3 regions of the Enterococcus sp. DIV0756 genome follow, and region 3 is predicted to be linked to each of the others. Evidence: riboswitches for the same ligand, from Rfam matches in the RefSeq annotation. Region 3 holds a riboswitch; each other region holds the start of a gene.

Region 1 (4,575 bases), 140 kb from region 3:
CCCGTATCAATTCTACCAATTGCCGGATTGTTATTAGGAGTAGGGGCTTCATTGACCAATCAGGGAACGATTGAGGCCTATAAACTGGAAGGAATATTGGGGAATGGCACACCTTTACATGTGCTATTCTCAATTTTCTCACAAGTAGGAACAGTTATTTTTGGGAATTTACCAATTATCTTTGCTATCTCTGTCGCGATCGGCATGGCAAAGCAAGAAAAAGCGGTGGCAGCATTATCTGCGGCGATTTCCTTTTTCGTGATGCATACAACCATTAATGCACTGCTTCAGGCGGATGGCAGTATTTTACCAGATGGATCATTCGGTAAAGGTGTGTTAGACGGAGCATTAACAAGTGTGGTCGGCATCACATCGTTGGAAATGGGCGTGTTTGGCGGGATTGTCGTTGGATTAGGTGTTTCTGCCTTGCACAATCGTTTTTATAAGCAGCAATTACCAAGTGCATTATCGTTTTTTGCAGGCGTTAGATTTGTTCCAATTATTTCTGTGCTGGTGTACATTTTTGTTGGAATCGCTTTCTATTTTGTGTGGCCATTGATTCAATCAGTTATTTTTTCAGCTGGCGGTCTAGTGATGAAGTCGGGCTATTTCGGAACCTTTATTTTTGGATTTATGGAACGGGCTTTGATTCCCTTTGGTTTGCATCATGTTTTCTATATCCCTTTCTGGCAGACTGGATTGGGTGGGACAGCAATTATCGATGGCGTGACGGTTGCCGGAGCGCAAAATATTTATTTCGCGGAACTTGCCTCAGCAAGTACGACTCGTTTTAGTGTTGAAGCATGTCGTTTCATGACTGGTAAATATCCATTTATGATGGCAGGTTTGCCAGCGGCAGCTTATGCTATGTATAAAACAGCGAAACCAGAGAAACGTAAATTAGTGGGCGGTTTACTTTTTTCAGCCGCATTGACGTCCTTCTTAACAGGGATTACGGAGCCAATTGAGTTTACCTTCTTATTCATCGCACCGTTCCTATTCTTATTGCATTGCGGCCTTGCTGGCTTATCATTTGTTTTGATGCATGTGTTGAAAATTTGTATTGGAACGACGTTTTCTTGTGGGCTAATTGATTTTCTTTTATACGGCCCGCTGCAAGGTAATGCCAAAACCAATTGGGTGATGATCATTCCAGTATTTATCGCCTATGCGGTCTTGTATTTCTTTGTCTTCAAGTACCTTATCCAAAGGTTTAATATTCCCACTCCCGGACGAGATGAAGGAGAAGCGAAGCTTTACACCAAAGATGATTTTCAAAAGAAAAAAGCGGGTGATTCTTCTGATGACGAGCTGTCTGGTGTTATTTTGAAAGCCATTGGCGGAACCGGAAATCTGGTAGATATTGATGCCTGTGCCACAAGATTGAGACTAACTGTAGAAGATCCTGAAGCAGTAGATGATGAGCTATTGAAGCAGCACGGTGCTAAGGGAATTATCAAAAAAGGCAGCGGGGTCCAGATTATCTATGGGCCGCATGTGAGTATCATTAAGAGCAATTTTGAGGAATATTTAGAAGGCTTATCGAGCTAGAATTTTTGATAAATAGCCGTGTAATTTATGCGGCTATTTCTCTTAGAGGAGAAGATGAAGATGTTTTTATTTTCAAAGAGAAAAGAGAAGAAGCTTTGATCTGAGGTAACGCTGTTTGCCCCTGTCAATGGACGAATAATTGGGTTAGAACAAGTTCCTGATCCAGTATTTGCTAACAAAATGCTAGGTGAAGGCATAGCCGTTGAATTATCTGGAGAAGCGGTACGGGCTCCGTGTGATTGTAAAGTCATAATGATTGCTAATACGTTGCACGCTTTAGGGTTACTAGCTGATAATGGTGCAGAAATATTGATTCATATAGGTTTAGAAACCACACAATTAAACGGAAAAGGTTTTTCTGTATTAGTGTCACCAGAACAAGAAGTGAAAAAAGGAGAACCATTAATTTTATTGGAAAAGGATTTTATTGAGGAAAAGGGCTACAATTTGGTTACTCCTATGGTTATTACAAATAGCAGCGAGTTTTCTGTTGAGATAATCAAGCAAGGCTCCGCATCTGTAGAAAAAATACAGGGTCCAGTTCTCGTTGTTGGAAAATAATTTTGTTATTTTAAAATTATTCTGTTGACGACTTAAAAAAAGAATAGTAGTATTTTTCGTGAATTGAATAGTATTCTTCGGGGCAGGGTGTAATTCCCGACCGACGGTGACAAGGCGTACCTTGAAGTCCGTGACCCGCATTTTTTTGCGGTTGATCCAGTGTGAATCTGGAACCGACAGTTAAAGTCTGGATGGGAGAAGAAAAACTTATCAGAAGTATGATGGGGAAGGTCTATCCTTTTTTCATTATGGTTTCTTTGAGTTTATCTGTTACGGCCTCGTGTATGTGCTTACACGGGGTCTTTTTTTTGCAGTTTTTCTTCCTGCTTCAGCAGGTTAGAAAAATGCTATGCGTAACGAGAATAGAATTATTTTTCCCGTTTTTTGGAAAAATACATTCATTACAACGAGATAGCTGTTTGGAAAGGAGGAATTTGTATGCTTGAAACATTTATGCGGCTTGCGATTAAGGAAGCGTGGAAGGGTAAAGGAAAAACCTTTACGAATCCTTTAGTTGGCGCAGTGATTGTCAAAGACGATCAGGTTATCGCTAAAGGCGCGCACTTAGCTTATGGTAAGCCCCATGCTGAGAAAAATGCGCTGACATCATGTAAAACTCCCGAAAAACTATTAAATTCAACACTCTATGTCACGCTGGAACCGTGTCATCACTATGGCAAGCAGCCGCCATGTACCCAAGCAATTCTGGAAAGTGGGATCAAGCGGGTAGTCATCGGCCAACTTGATCCGAATCCTCTTGTGGCAGGAAAGGGAAAACGTTATTTAGAGGAGCAAGGGCTTGAGGTGATTACAGGGATCTTAGAGGAGGAGGTTCGAAGTCTGAATCGACATTACAATTTTTATCATGAGCAGCAACGGCCGTTTATCACATTGAAGCAGGCCATGACCTTAGATGGGAAAATTGCGTTAGCTGGTCAAAGAACACCCTTAACAGGAGAAGAAGCATTGAAACGAGTCCGCAAAGAACGGGGGGATTATCAAGGGATTTTGATTGGAAGTCAAACCGCTTTGATCGACAATCCAACCTTAGGAACGACCGACGAGGATAAATTTCCACCTTATCGAGTGGTCTTGGATCGAAAAGGGGAAGTGTTGGCCCATAAGGAACTGGCACTTTTTGAAGCTGGCAGCAGTCCGGTGCTCATTTTCACCGAAAGGGATGACGAGATTCATCTGCCTGAGCATATCGAAGTCATTCGAAAACAGGTTCTTTCCCTGTCTTTTGTTGTGACTGAATTAGCCAAAAGAAACATTCAATCCCTTTATGTTGAAGGCGGTGCTGCTATCCATGATGCCTTTTTAGCAAGCGGCTATTGGGATGAGCTGGTTACCTATCTTGCACCGAAAATTATCGGCGGGAATGGCACAGCTAGTTTTACTGGCACACGCTTAGTGGAGCAGGTGACCGCACTAAGCGACATATCAATCGAACAATTGGGATCAGACGTTCGAATCGCCGGAAGGAGAGTGTAGCAGATGTTTACAGGACTTATTCAGGAAAAGGGCAAACTGACGCGTATCATTCCTCGCGGAAGAACCATTCTGTTAACCTGCCGAGCGTCAAAAAAACTACTAGCAGATTATAAAATTGGCGATAGTATGGCGATCAATGGTGTGTGCTTGACCGCCGTCAAAAAATCAGAGCAGGAATTTACGGTTGAAATTATGCCAGAAACGTATCAGCGAACGTCGTTTTCAAAGGCAAAAGTATCTGACGAAGTAAATTTGGAACGAGCATTAGCATTCAACGGTCGAATTGAAGGTCATTTTGTCGCTGGACACATCGACACAACGACCCGCTTAGTCGAAAAACGAGTGTTAGAAAATGCCTTGATTTTAACGTTTGACTACCCAAGAGAATTGACTGGTGAAATTATTTCTCAAGGCTCGATAGCGATTAATGGTGTAAGCCTGACCATAACAGAAGCCACGAATCGCCTGTTTTCTGTGAGCCTGATTCCCCACTCAAAGGATCAAACCAATTTGGGAAGTTTACAGCGAGGAGAATTGGTCAATATTGAAACGGATTTGTTAGGAAAATATGTCAAAGCCCAAAGAAAGGACACATCGTATGAATAGAGAAAAAATCGAAGCCGCCATTGAACAGTTAAAAAAGGGGCAACTTGTGATCGTAGCAGATGATGATGATCGTGAAGCAGAAGGAGATTTAGTAGGAATTGCAAATCTAGCGACTACTGAAACGGTCAACTTCATGACAAAACATGCTCGAGGATTGATCTGTGCACCAATCTCCGAAAAAGTAGCTCAACGATTGCAGCTTTCTGAGATGGTCGAAAGAAATACAGACAGCTTCGGGACAGCCTTTACCGTAAGTGTCGATCATCAGTCAACGACAACTGGGATTTCGGCTGGTGAACGAGCACAAACAATCAAAGCACTAGCCGATCCCCAGGCACAAGAAACAGATTTTAACAAACCAGG
Region 2 (4,575 bases), on a different contig from region 3:
ATGGGACTTTTAAGCTTCCATGAAAGCTTGAAGGATCACCAGCATTTGCTAAAAGAAATTGATACATATGAAGAGGATGATCGTTATCAGCTTTACTGCTATTACGATGAGCATTCTGATAATGTTCAGGGTGTTATCGGAATCAGTCAATTGGAAGATCAAGAAATTGTTTTGCATGATATCAGTTTAAATCCCTCTTATCGTGGGGAAGGTGTGAGCCGAAAAATGATGGTGGAATTACAAGCGCTGTATCCAGGGCAAAAAATAATTGGGACACCAGCAACGTCTGCCTTCTTAGCAAAATGGCAGGAGCATAAGTGAGGGTAAAATGGAAACAATTAGTTTGAAATTAGATGTTTTTGAAGGGCCGCTGGACTTATTGCTGCACCTGATTCAACAACTGGAAATTGATATTTACGATATCCCGATAGCGGAAGTGACGGAACAATACATGAATTTCATTCATGCGATGAAGACATTGGAACTTGAAGTAGCAGGAGAATACCTAGTTATGGCTGCAACTTTGATGTCGATCAAAAGTCAAATGCTTTTACCGAAACCTGAATTAGCGTTTGACTATGATGACGAAGAAGGTGAAGATCCACGAGAAGCCTTGGTCCAACAACTTTTGGAATATCGGAAATATAAATATGCGGCTTCTGTTTTATCAGAAAAGGAACAAGAACGAAGCTTGTTTTACACTAAGGCGCCCATGGACCTATCTGAATATGAAGAAGAAATTTTACCTTTACCCAAAAATCAATTGAATACAATTGATCTTTTCTTGGCCTTGCATGATGTTCTGCAACGAAAGAAAAGAAATCAGCCAATGGAAACAACAGTGACCGCTGAAACGATCACTGTCGATCAAAAAGTGACTGAGATTGGTCAGAGGTTAGACAAACTCCCCGAGAATGAAGGTTTGCCGCTGGAGTCTTTTTTTGTGCAATACACGAAGGATGAAATGATCACAACCTTTATGGCATTATTGGAATTAATGAAGAAGGGCCAAGCCACCGCGACTCAGGAAGAAACCTATGCACCAATTTTGATTTTTAAAGGAGTCAATATATGAATCAATTAAGTCAAATCGAAGCGATGCTTTTCGTGGTAGGTGAGGAAGGAATAAGTTTAGAAGAATTAGCTTTCACGTTGAAAAGACCAACCCCGGAAATCTATCAGAATATTATTGATTTAAGGGAATCCTATGAGGAAAATGAGACGTCTGCGCTTACTTTATTAGAAGTAGGCAATCATTTTGTTTTAAGTACAAAAAAGAAATTTGCTCCACTACTAAAAGAATTTGCTCGTTCACCGATGGCTAATCGATTAAGCCAAGCGGCACTTGAAACACTATCAATCATTGCCTATAAACAGCCAGTGACACGATCAGAAATTGATGAGTTGCGCGGCGTCCAATCAAGTGGAGCGGTTCAAACGCTGGTAGCACGACAGTTAATTGAAGAAAAGGGTCGTGTTGATGGACCAGGTAGGGCGATTTTATATGGAACCAGTGCTTACTTTATGGATTACTTCGGGCTTAAGGATATCGAAGAATTGCCGGATGTACAGAAGATGGAAGCAGATTTAGCAGATGAAGAAGAACCATTGGATTTGTTTTATGATCGTTTTAAAGAAGAGGATGGACAATAAATGGAGAGATTACAAAAAGTTATCGCCCACGCAGGGATTGCCTCGCGTCGTAAAGCCGAAGAATATATTACTGGCGGACGTGTTAAGGTAAATGGCGAAGTGGTGAAAGAGTTAGGAACAAAAGTAGGCAAAAAGGATATTGTTGAAGTCGACGGTGTGCCAATTTACCAAGAAGAGCCCGTCTATTACTTGTTTTACAAACCTCGAGGAGTGATCTCGGCCGTTAGCGATGATAAAAATCGCAAGGTCGTAACGGATTATTTTGCTGCTGTTCCAGAAAGAATCTACCCCGTAGGACGCTTGGATTACGATACGTCAGGTATTTTACTATTAACAAATGATGGTGATTTTTCACAACGATTAGCGCATCCTAAGCACCAAATCGACAAAGTTTATGTAGCAAAAGTAAAAGGCTTCGCAGAAAAAAGAACGCTTTTACCTTTGACAAAAGGAATTCGCATCGAAGGAAAGAAAACAGCTCCGGCTCGTTTTGAAATTCTCTCGACAGATAAAAAAGCGGAAACAAGTATCGTTGAACTGACAATTCATGAAGGCCGTAATCATCAGGTCAAAAATATGTTAGCTGCAGTGGGGCTACCGGTCCAAAAATTGAAACGTGAACGCTATGGTGACTTAACTTTACAGGGATTACGCCCTGGAGAATATCGTCGTTTGAATACTAAAGAAATCAACACTTTATTGAACCAATCAAAATAGAAAACCATTTACTTGTTTTTTGATAGTAAACTTGTTATAGTAATTACACAATAAAAAATAATTTAAGGTTCGTCTTCAGGGGCAGGGTGAAAATCCCGACCGGCGGTGATAGTCCGCGAACTGCGCAAGCAGCCGAATCGGTGAGATTCCGATACCGACAGTACAGTCTGGATAAAGAAGATAGAGCTTATTTGAGTGAGATCGTATTCAAGTAACTCTATGCTTTTTTCTGAAGCATAGAGTTTTTTTGCGTCGAAGTCTGACTCAAATAGTTCGATGAAGATGATTCCGAAACGGAGGATTTCACATGAAGAACTTACGGTTACAAAAAATGACAGCAGTAGCAGTGGCAGCAGCAATGGGACTAATATTACAATTTATCGCTTTTCCCATTCTCCCGATGTTCCCTTTTCTAAAGTTGGACTTTAGCGATATTCCAATTTTGATTAATATGTTTATCTTTGGACCATTGACAGGAGTTGCGACAGCTTTCATTCGATCATTGCTGCATTTGACGATGACCGGTTTTTCAATCGACAACTTGATTGGAGATTTTGCCAGTTTCTTCGCTTCAACCTTGTATACATTACCGATTTTTCTAATGTTTAGAAAAAGAACAACCTCGAAACGTATTATGGGTCTTGGTTTAGGTATTTTGGCCATGACGCTATTCATGAGTGTGGCAAATTACTTTGTCATCACACCGCTCTATCTAAAAGTTTTTGGACTTACAGCAGGACAAATGCTAGGAATGAGCATGGGACGCTATATCTTAGTTGGTATCGTGCCCTTCAATATCCTTAAAGGAGTCTTTGTCAGCACTGTTTTCCTAGCGTTGCATGCGAAGCTGCTTCCTTGGTTATCGAAAAAAACGATGACTTCGCAGCATCATTCAGTATAATTCAAAAAATCTCAGACACGTTTGTCTGAGATTTTTTTTATGAATATTGATAGTATTCGTGAACTTTTTTTAAATATGTTATTATGAATTTTGATATAAGATGGCATGAGAGGGACAACGTTTTGCAGACTGAATGACAGCTGCTTGGTGTTCTTCAGGAATGAATTCGTGGGTCGCTTCAGACTCTCCCAAAAAAAGGACCAGTCCATCATCGGTATAATCAAATATTTCGGGAGCGATCGTCTGACATAAACCGCAGGCGATGCAACGCTCAGGAATAATTTCACATTTCATTTTTTCACCTTCCACAGGAGATTTTACTATGACTTTTTTTATTCTAACGTTATTTCAGACAGGCTACAAGATAAGAACCTCGACATTGTATCATTTATTGGTCGGGAAGAGAACGAGCTCTGTTTTGCTACACGGTTTTTTTTACAATAATCTGATTTATTTAGGGGCTCTACCAACCTTGAAGGAAGCAATTTTCCAAAAGGAACTTCAGAACTTGGTTGCTGCTGGCTGGATTACCATAAATGAAGGCTTTGGGCAATTGACACAGCAAGGTAGAGAACAATTATCTGAAAAAAACTTTGATCTGGTTGGCTTGAATAATTTACGTTATGGTAGAATGCGGGAAGATTCTTGGCAGTTGATTCTTTTTGCTGTACAAGTTCTCAGCTATTTATCTTATAGTGAAAAAGACTATCTGCCGATTGAAAATCGACCGTTCTATTTGCAGCAGCTCAAAAAATGGTTAACAAGGTCACAGCCTCACTTGATTGAACGTTTCCAAAAAGAATTGCAAACGATCTTTAAGCAACTGCCAGTCGAAGAGGCTGATTTCTTGGCGAATCAATTTTCAGGTTATGGCTTTCAAGGCAAGACGACTTTTCAATTACTGCCAGCGAAGTATCAAGATGAACCGTGGAATCAACTTTATCGTCAACATGCGATTGATCTTTTTTTAGCACAAGTTAAAAAGGGAGAGCTAGCAAGATTGATTTCAACGTTGGATCAACAAAATCTTAATAAAAGTATGTTAAAAACAAGAGAATTTTTTTTAGCAGGTAAGACAGAAACAGACATTTTAACATTAAGACATTTGAAACAGGGAACGATCAATGATCACTTTATTGAATGGGCATTAATGGAGGAGACCTTTCCCTTTAAACGATTCCAATTGCTTGATTTCAGTCATCTGAGTATTGAACAAGTAATTGACCAGCACTATCAAGAATACGATGTTCCGTATTTAAGTTTTCGATTGTCCCAAATCTATCACTTAAGGAAATTTACATGGA
Region 3 (4,575 bases):
CGTTAGGGCAAGGGTTATCGATTGCAAATGGCTTAGCTTTGGCAAAGCGACTGGATGGTATCGAAAAGAACGTGTATATTTTGCTTGGCGACGGCGAGTTACAGGAAGGTCAAGTCTGGGAAGCCGCAATGACGGCTGCGCATTACAAATTGAGTAATGTGATTGCCTTTGTTGATAATAACGGATTACAGATCGATGGAACAAATGATGAAGTAATGGGTGTAAAGGATATCGGACAGAAGTTCGCTGCTTTTCACTGGAAGGTTTTGAACGCCAATGGTCATGACTTCACTTCGTTAACAACCGCAATCGATCGAGCGAAAAACTATGGTGAAGGTCCAACTGTCATTGTGTGCGACACACATAAGGGTAAAGGCGTCAGCTTCATGGAAGACCAAGTTGGCTGGCATGGGAAAGCACCTTCTAAGGAAGAAGCGGATCAAGCATTGGCAGAATTGAAGGAGGCGTTTTAGAGTGAAAAAAGCAACGAGGCAAGCTTACGGTGAAACGCTGGTAAAATTCAAAGAACATCCCGATTTAGTGGTGTTGGATGCGGATCTGTCTGCGGCAACAAAAACGGATGTGTTCGCCAAAGCAGTACCAGAGAAATTTTTCAATATAGGTATCGCGGAAGCTGATATGATCGGCACAGCAGCAGGCTTGGCTTTGGGTGGAAAGCGGCCGTTTGCCAGCAGCTTTGCAATCTTCGCAGCCGGCAGAGCGTACGAGCAGATCCGTAATGCTGTGGCATATCAGAAATTGAACGTAACGATCGCCGCGACTCACGCCGGAATTACCGTTGGCGAAGATGGTGGTTCTCATCAAGCGATCGAAGACATTGCATTGATGCGGGCGATTCCCGGGATGACGATCATTAATCCTGTGGATGACCTTGAGACTGAAGCGGCGATCGAGACAATCTTGGAACACGAGGGTCCCGTCTATCTGCGATTAGGACGACTCGCTGTGGATAGAGTTCACGAAGAAAAGCAACCTTTCGTGATCGGAAAAGCGGAAAACTTAGTATCAGGAAATGATGGAACGATCATCGCGACTGGTTTGATGGTGCAGGAAGCATTGGACGCCGCAAAACAGTTGGCAGAGGAAAGCATCCATGTTCGTGTGCTGAATTTCTCGACGATCAAGCCATTAGATGAAACGTTGGTTCTACAAGCAGCAAAAGAAACACCTTGGATCATCACCGCTGAAGAACACAGCGTAGTCGGCGGACTCGGCAGTGCTGTTTCAGAATTCTTATCCGAGAATCAACCAACTAGAGTGGTAAAAATCGGTGTTCAAGACCAATTCGGTCAATCAGGAAATCCAGAATTACTGAAGAAACACTATGGCTTGACGGCGGGGAATATTATCAAAAAAATCAAAGAATTAAGGAACTAATCAAACGCAGATCAAGCGAAATTTCGTCTGATCTGCGTTTATTTTAATCATATTTTTCGATTTTAGCCTTTTCCTGTTCAAAATCAATCAACAGTTGAAAACCTTTATCCTCTTCATCCTGATCCCAAATTTCAACCAATTTAGGCACTATTTCAATCAAAATTTCACTATCTTTATGAGGATAGGCATTATAGCTTTTTTCCCAGTATTTTTGATACAACGTTTGAAAGGAGTCATCCTTCTGATCCGCGACTAATCCATGATTCACCGCAATCCCTTCGATCTGAACGCCCCAGTAGCAGATCGCCACCTGGGGATTTTCGATCAATTGTTGTGTCTTGCGAAAATTTTTATCCGTTTTAAATAAGATCTTTTCTTCATGAATAATGACGCTGACATTGCGTACCATGACATGATCATTCAAACTTGTTGCCAAGGCCATGATCTTTTTTCGTCCTAATTTTTTATAAAATTGATCAACCACTGTCTGATATTCCATTATAAATACTCCCGTCTAAGAAAGATGGCGCGCAAGCGGTCGAGAGAAAAATAGACAATTGCGGTGGTGACGCCGTATTTGATCAAGTTGAAGGGGATAATTCCAATCACGACCAATTTCCAAACACTGTCTACCATTGGATTAACAGCTTGTGTCATGGCGATAATCGCCTCCATGGACAGTCCGTACAGCCTGGTATAAAAGGGAATGATGAAATAGACATTTGATAGACAAGCAACAATCGTAACGACCGCTGTACCTGCTAGCATCCCCCGCAGTGCCGAACGTTTGTGAGTAGAGTGTTTATACAGGAAACTAGCGGGTAAAATGAAACTTAGACTCAAAATAAAGTTCTGAATTTCACCTGTAAACATTGAAGCAGTACCCACAGTTGCTAGCTTGATCAGAAGTTTGATTAGTACGATGAAGACACCCGCGACAGGTCCCAGTAAAAAGGTCCCTAATAGTTCGGGAATCCCAGCTAAATCAAAGTCCATAAATGGCGGCATGAATGGCAAGGGGAATTTGAACAGCATCAAAACATAGGAAAGAGCTCCAAAAATTGCGATCATTACGAGTTTTCTTGCGGTAAATTTCATTTCGAACACACCTTTCTTGAAACGTAAAAAAGAACCTTACAACAACATTTGCAAGGCACAGTCAAAGTAGAAAAAGGTGTATTGATTCGTCAAATAGCGTTTGTTATCTGAACGATCAACAAACACACACTTTCTTCTTCCATCCAGACTGTACTGTCGGTCTCAGAATTGCACTGAGTCAGCCAAAAGGCTCGCGGACTATCACCGCCGGTCGGGAATTAAACCCTGCCCTGAAGAACTTATTGTGTTTATTCTCACATGGTTTCAATGGAAATGCAAGCGTTTTTTCGAATAACTGTTGGGTAAAAAGAACTTACCACAATAAAATGATTTAAGAAGGGGCTCATCGGAGGGAGTAGCCAATCCGAGAAAGATCAATAGTAACGTCTAATCTTGGTATAGAAGAGAGAGCGTGAATAAAGTAAACTTCTGTTTTAATAATAAATCATGTTCCAATAAGGATCAGCCACATTTATTTCACGAACTTTTTCCCAGCCTTCTTTTTCATAGAAAGCAAGAGCAGAGGTGTTTCGTGATAGGCATTTCAATTTCATTGGTCGCTGCAGATGCCGCATGGCTTCCTTCAGAAGCTGATGGCCAGCCCCTTGCCCTTTGTAGCGACTATCCACAAATAGACAGTGGATGAAGTTGTCTGGTAGATACAAAGAAATAAACCCAATGATGGTTTGCTGTAGTTCTGCAACGAAGACAAGTTCGGCCTCTGTGTCGCGATCAAAATCTTCCAAATGCATCAACTCAGGATCGTCCCAGTAAAATGTTGTACGGCGGCTTTCTAAGTATAACTGTCTAAGTCTCGATTTATCTTGTTGTGTTATTTCACGAATTTCTAACAAGCAGATCGTCCTTTCTTATAATTAAATTGGTTGTTGTGATGTCCGTATTTACTTTAGCACAGTTAGAGAAAAAACTTGAGTTGTTTGCTAATGAATAAAAGAACTAGAAAAACTCCGTCTAAATAACTAGAGGAAAAATACTTCTTTCGCCCTATGACGAATCAAGGAAGATTGAGCATAATATAGACATAAGATAAAAACACATCGCGAGTGGGAAATAAAAAATACAACTAAATTGGGTTCCAAAAAAGTGTTTTTGGAAAATTAAAGGGGAAATTAAAAATGAAAAAATTAACGAAATCACAAGACAATCGAGTATTAACAGGTACGTTAGCTGGTATTGCTGACTATTTTGGAATTGATCCTACAATTGCACGTGTCATCTTTGTCTTCATGATCTTCTTCTTAGAAGGCACACCGATTTTACTTTATTTACTGATGATGCTGCTTGTTCCTAAAGCAGAAAGCGGAAATCGTACGTACCAACAACCCTATGAATCTTCAGCTAGAAGCCAAGCCAAACAGGCCGAAGCTGTGTCAGACGATCCATGGAGTGACTTCTAATCAATAAAACAACGCTCGTAACTAATCGAGCTTAATCTATAAATCAGAAGAGTGAACCGTAAAAAAACGGTTCACTCTTTTTACGAGTCAAACTTTTCGCAATGTATAGTGTAAAAAAAGAAAAATCGAAGTTTGTTGAAACATAGATTGAGCAGTGTAGTTTGATCATATGTGCGCAGCGAAAATGAAACTATCATTTGTTAAAAAATTCGTCTATTCAATGGGAAAGATAGGCCTTTCGACCCATGACGGATAGAAGTGGATCGTGCATAATAGACGCATAGAACATTTCGTCGAGGAGAGATGAACATGAACGAACGACAAAAAATCTTAGAATCTATCAAAAAAGGCATATTATCACCAGAAGAAGGCTTAGATTTACTAGAAAGTCTTGGTTTGAGTGAAGAAACAGCAGTTGAATCTCTATCTGAGAGGAAAGCAGAACCGCTCGATGAAATGACAGCGGAGTTTGAATCAGAGATAGAAGCACCGCAAGTTACTGAAGAAAAAACAGAACCGGCAGAAGCAGCTGAAGAAGAACTAACTATTAAATCAAATATTGAGTCTGAAGAAGATAGCCACAATCAAGAACCGTTAGAAACTGAAGAAATATCGGAAGGACAAGCTGAATCAATCGCTGAACAGGAGCCGGAACTAGCGG

The links. A riboswitch is a leader RNA that binds a small molecule or an ion and turns the genes downstream of it on or off. The one in region 3 is predicted to bind FMN.
Region 1: another riboswitch for FMN. It lies ahead of ribD (bifunctional diaminohydroxyphosphoribosylaminopyrimidine deaminase/5-amino-6-(5-phosphoribosylamino)uracil reductase RibD); the one in region 3 lies ahead of IGI44_RS20460 (ECF transporter S component).
Region 2: another riboswitch for FMN. It lies ahead of IGI44_RS06940 (ECF transporter S component); the one in region 3 lies ahead of IGI44_RS20460 (ECF transporter S component).

The regions. Positions count from the first base shown of each region.
Region 1 covers NZ_JBIOLF010000002.1:973,600-978,174, forward strand. Annotated here, with positions in the region: gene IGI44_RS21065 (PTS transporter subunit EIIC) at 1-1,551, shown strand, start outside; gene IGI44_RS21070 (PTS sugar transporter subunit IIA) at 1,663-2,112, shown strand; FMN riboswitch at 2,182-2,319, shown strand; gene ribD (bifunctional diaminohydroxyphosphoribosylaminopyrimidine deaminase/5-amino-6-(5-phosphoribosylamino)uracil reductase RibD) at 2,551-3,606, shown strand; gene IGI44_RS21080 (riboflavin synthase) at 3,610-4,212, shown strand; gene ribA (GTP cyclohydrolase II) at 4,205-4,575, shown strand, end outside.
Region 2 covers NZ_JBIOLF010000001.1:1,433,674-1,438,248, forward strand. Annotated here, with positions in the region: gene IGI44_RS06920 (GNAT family N-acetyltransferase) at 1-321, shown strand, start outside; gene IGI44_RS06925 (segregation/condensation protein A) at 329-1,075, shown strand; gene scpB (SMC-Scp complex subunit ScpB) at 1,072-1,653, shown strand; gene IGI44_RS06935 (pseudouridine synthase) at 1,654-2,370, shown strand; FMN riboswitch at 2,438-2,556, shown strand; gene IGI44_RS06940 (ECF transporter S component) at 2,678-3,271, shown strand; gene IGI44_RS06945 (ferredoxin) at 3,353-3,565, opposite strand; gene IGI44_RS06950 (helix-turn-helix domain-containing protein) at 3,594-4,575, shown strand, end outside; gene IGI44_RS06955 (RecQ family ATP-dependent DNA helicase) at 4,571-4,575, shown strand, end outside.
Region 3 covers NZ_JBIOLF010000002.1:833,153-837,727, forward strand. Annotated here, with positions in the region: gene IGI44_RS20445 (transketolase) at 1-473, shown strand, start outside; gene IGI44_RS20450 (transketolase family protein) at 475-1,398, shown strand; gene IGI44_RS20455 (pyridoxamine 5'-phosphate oxidase family protein) at 1,442-1,897, opposite strand; gene IGI44_RS20460 (ECF transporter S component) at 1,897-2,496, opposite strand; FMN riboswitch at 2,624-2,738, opposite strand; gene IGI44_RS20465 (GNAT family N-acetyltransferase) at 2,931-3,350, opposite strand; gene IGI44_RS20470 (PspC domain-containing protein) at 3,633-3,914, shown strand; gene liaX (daptomycin-sensing surface protein LiaX) at 4,224-4,575, shown strand, end outside.